Regions from separate parts of the Virgibacillus sp. LDC1 genome, predicted to be linked through region 1. Evidence: riboswitches for the same ligand, from Rfam matches in the RefSeq annotation. Region 1 holds a riboswitch; the other holds the start of a gene.
The links. A riboswitch is a leader RNA that binds a small molecule or an ion and turns the genes downstream of it on or off. The one in region 1 is predicted to bind thiamine pyrophosphate.
Positions count from the first base shown of each region.

Region 1 (2,197 bases):
AGGAGGTTTTTTTTCAATGTCTAAAGATTTTTCAACTGCACTCAAAAATCGCCGTTCTTATTACGGGATTAGCAAAGAATCCGTTATCTCGGACGAGCGTATCCAAGAAATCGTAAACGAAGCGGTTAAGTATACCCCTTCTTCTTTCAACTCCCAAAGTGCACGCGTCGTTGTATTGCTTGGCGAACAGCATGATAAACTGTGGAACATGACGGAAGGCATCCTGAAGGAAGTCGTTGGCGATGAAGAAGCCTTCAAATCCACGGCCGACAAAATGGCTGCATTCCGCGCTGGTTACGGTACGGTATTGTTCTTCGAGGACAACAACGTCATTGCCGGGCTGCAACAAAACTTTGCCGCTTATGCCGACAACTTCCCGGTTTGGTCCAACCAATCCAACGGCATGCTGCAATTTGTAGTATGGACATCCCTTGAAGCAGAAGGTCTGGGTGCATCCCTGCAGCACTACAACCCGCTGATCGACGAAAAAGTAAAATCCGAATGGAACATCCCAGAAAGCTGGAAGCTGATTGCTCAAATGCCTTTCGGTAAGCCGGTTGCTGAACCAGGCGAAAAAGAATTTGCACCGCTGGAAGATCGCGTGAAAGTATACAACTAAACCAATAGATGAAAAAACCGCCTTCCTAAGTTCCTGCAACTGGGATAGGCGGTCTTTTTTATAATGGGCAAAGATTGAAAAACCGATCGCAAAACGATACAATTACACAGGTAAGAACCCTCGAATTCCTACGATAACGGAGGCTCCGGGGCAAACTTGCAATAACCAACTACATAGGATGTTGGCTGTACTAGGGGTGCCATGTGCTGAGAGACGGCGGGCTGCCGTTAACCCTTATCACCCGATCTAGGTCATACTAGCGTGGGGAAGTGTAGCATTTATGTTTATTTCTTTTCGTAGGCATAACTGCACCTTCTTCATGGGGTGCGGTTTTTTTGCGTGGACTTATATTATGGGGAGGAAATGACAATGAATGAGCTTGTATGCGGAACCAGCCGGATCGTCGGATGCCGGTTCTCGGTATTTCCCATGACGGACCGGTTTGTAGAGGTCATCATGGACGCACTACAATCTGTGGATACGGAGAAAGTGTGGATTCAGACAGATGATGTGAGCACCTGTATTCGTGGACGAGCAGAGCATGTCTTTGATGTTACAAGGGCGATATTCGCCCATGCCGCGGCGAGCGGCGTGCACACCGTTTTTAATGGTACTTATTCCATCGGCTGCCCCGGTGATACGGACGCCGATGTATATATGACTGAGGATTCGACCCTCTTAAACCGTGACATCGGAGAACATGCCGAAATCGAGACTGCCTGCCAATTCGCTCTTTACCCCATGGGTACCGATAACTATATGGAAGTCATCTACAGTGAAGTAAATCGTGCGAAGGAAGCCGGGACATTCGCCGGAAGCGTTCATTACGCCAGCCGATTGGACGGGTCCCTGTCCCGGGTATTTGGATCGCTTGAAGACGCGTTTTTACATGCGATTCAATCCGACAGCAGCCATCTGGTCATGACTGCAGTTGTGTCCGCACACAGCCCATCAATCAAAGCCGCATCGAATTGAGTTCTATTGAGGCAGACAAAAGCCCGGCAAAAGCCGGGCTTTCCTGTCACTAGCTGCCAAGAATCTTGACAGTTTAAACCCAAGCACTCAAGATAATTACGAGCAGGATAAAGAGAACCAAAATAGTTCCTACTGAATTGCCCCATGCGCCGCCGTATTCTCCGCTCATGAAGATCCCCTCCTGGATTTAAAGAATGACGTGATGTAATCACACTATTATAGTATTGCCCGCTTTGTGCTAGTGTCACGGCTAATGTACCTCTCTTTATATATTGGTTAGGAAATATTATTCCTCAAAACCAATGAGAAGCTTCCCTCCGTACGGACGGAGCATTTCCTCGGTGAATGCCATCAGAGCTGAGGGATCATCCTGGCGATACATCGCCGCGAGCGCTGCTTCCAATCGGTCTCCCAAGATTGTGTCATAGCGGCTGAACAGCCGGAACAGTGTTTTCCCTTCACCCGTCCACTCCCGGTTCACCCTAAGTACAAATTCACAGAGAATCGCCGCGATTTTGTGCACCGTAAACCATTTTTCGCCATCCCTTCGTGGACCCTCCAAGTCCAGCATGTACTCGGTTAGCATATAACGGTATTGGTTCA
Region 1 is NZ_JAOXLZ010000001.1:3,132,460-3,134,656, forward strand. Features, by position in the region: gene OHJ21_RS13945 (nitroreductase family protein) at 17-619, shown strand; TPP riboswitch at 802-904, shown strand; gene OHJ21_RS13950 (YkoF family thiamine/hydroxymethylpyrimidine-binding protein) at 989-1,594, shown strand; gene OHJ21_RS13955 (sporulation protein YjcZ) at 1,668-1,763, opposite strand; gene OHJ21_RS13960 (nucleotidyltransferase domain-containing protein) at 1,881-2,197, opposite strand, start outside.

Region 2 (2,197 bases), 1.2 Mb from region 1:
AGCACCTTCTCCCCCCGGACAGCCGAGAAGGAGAGGTCTTTGAACATCAGCCGCTCCTCGCCCGGATACTTCAGACGCAATCCCTCCACATACACGGCCGGTTCCGGAAGCATCTCAGCGGACTGAGCCGGAACCTGGCTAACCGTGGCATTAGACATGGCGCGGATCATCCAGTGCTTCGTAATCCTTCTTCGACGCAGGACGCAGCAGGGATGTCACGCCCGTACGGTCAAGCGCTTTGGCCAGCAGGAGCATCAGGAGGCCTGCAATGACGGCGCCGCTGAGTACCCGCATGCCGTATTTGGCAAGGAACATCCACGTCTGCAGGTCATCGGTATAACTGTAATAGAAGTCCATGATCATCGAGCCGATGGCCGCGCCGGCTCCGGCAATCGCCAGCGTCCACGCGGAGGTGCTCCGATAACGGAATGCCGCGAATACCAATTCTGCCCCCAGTCCTTGAATGAGGCCATACAGCAGCAGGGTCAATCCCCAGCCGCTGCCAAACAGCACTTCCACGTGGGCCGCCGCCACTTCCGCGATGATGGCCACTCCCGGCTTGCGGATCAGCAAGTAAGCAAGCGTGGCTGCAGCGAACCACATGCCGTATAACAACTCATCCGCTTCAAAGAACAGCGGTTTTAACAGATTGTAAACCGAACCCCAGAAATGATAAATGACGCCAAGCACCAGCGATACCAGCACCGTCACCAAAATATCGCTTAACCGCAGCCCTTTTCGGGGCTGAACCCCCAACTTCTCTTGCACAGACGTTCCCATAACAACACATTCCCCTCTCCACCTCTATTTTTGTGTAAACACAACAAAAAACCGTCTGGAAAAACGCGCAGACGGAAAAATAGGCCCTATGTAGGCAGGGTCGGATATTCTCTACGCTGGCATTACCCAGTTCAGATTAACGGTCAACAGCGGATAACAGCTGCAATCTCAGCCTGATTCACTCAAGCCCCCGTATTCCTATTCGGTTTCATGTTAACTTTAAAATACACATTCGCTCCGGAATAAGCAAGAGCCTTTTTTCAAAAATGGCTATTTATTGATTTCCATCTCATTCTATGTCAATATCAGAGTGGTTGGCTTTTCCACCAACGTTTATTGCTGACACCTATGCACAAAGGAGAATGACATGGCTAAACAATTGCTGCGTCTGATGACTGAGCTATCCTCCCGCAAGTGGCTGTCCCGAATCATGGGGCATTGTTCCCACAGCCGGCTGAGCCGTCATCTAATACCTGCATTTATACGAATTTATCAAATTCCGGCGCATGAAGCGGAGAAAGAAATCCATGAATACCGCTCATTGAACGAGTTCTTTTCCCGCCGGTTAAAAATAGGCCTGCGCGCCATAGATGATACCGCCGACGCTATGGTAAGCCCGGTCGATGCCACGATTTCGGCAATGGGCGCCGTCAACGCCGGCACCATTCTGAGCGTCAAGGGACAGGATTATACCCTGAGTGAGCTGCTCGCCAAATCGCCAAGAATGGAAAACTACATCAACGGTTATGCTTTCGTATTGTATTTAAGCCCGACCGATTATCATCGCATTCATTCCCCGGTAACCGGTGTTCAGGCGGAGAGCGAGCATCTGAAGGGCCGCGTTTACCCTGTGAACGATTTTGCGATGACCCATATTCGGAACGTGCTCAGCCGCAATGAACGCCTCATTACCTATATTGCGCATGAGTTCGGCGAAGTTGCCGTCGTGAAGGTCGGAGCCATGAACGTAAGCAGCATCCGTTATGCTGACGAGAACGTGAAGAAATACGGGATTGGCGATGAGCTCGCGTACTTTGAATTCGGCTCTACCGTCGTGCTTTTGACGGAGAACGGCACGTTTACTCCGCGCGGTGACCTGGAACCCGGCTCCAAGGTGAAGATGGGGGAACTCCTCGGTTTGCTTCATCCGTCCCCAGCCAGAAAAGGGTAATCCCATTCACCTTACCAAACATCGCATTTTACAAGTTAAGGCCATGAATCATTCGCGGCATGAATGATTAACGCCGGCCCAGCATCCGATACATGATCCGCTGAAACAGCCGATCCGGCAGCACGCCCTTGATCCATGCGGTTAGCCGCGTGCCTCGGGGCAGCAAATAGCGGAACCTGGGCTTAGCCATGGACGCAATTTTTGCCACAAGCCTGGCTACCTCCAGCGGATCCCCGCTTCCCCTGG
Region 2 is NZ_JAOXLZ010000001.1:4,381,917-4,384,113, forward strand. Features, by position in the region: gene OHJ21_RS20030 (ABC transporter ATP-binding protein) at 1-158, opposite strand, end outside; gene OHJ21_RS20035 (ECF transporter S component) at 151-780, opposite strand; TPP riboswitch at 872-984, opposite strand; gene asd (archaetidylserine decarboxylase) at 1,148-1,951, shown strand; gene OHJ21_RS20045 (SDR family oxidoreductase) at 2,019-2,197, opposite strand, start outside.
Region 2: another riboswitch for thiamine pyrophosphate. It lies ahead of OHJ21_RS20035 (ECF transporter S component); the one in region 1 lies ahead of OHJ21_RS13950 (YkoF family thiamine/hydroxymethylpyrimidine-binding protein).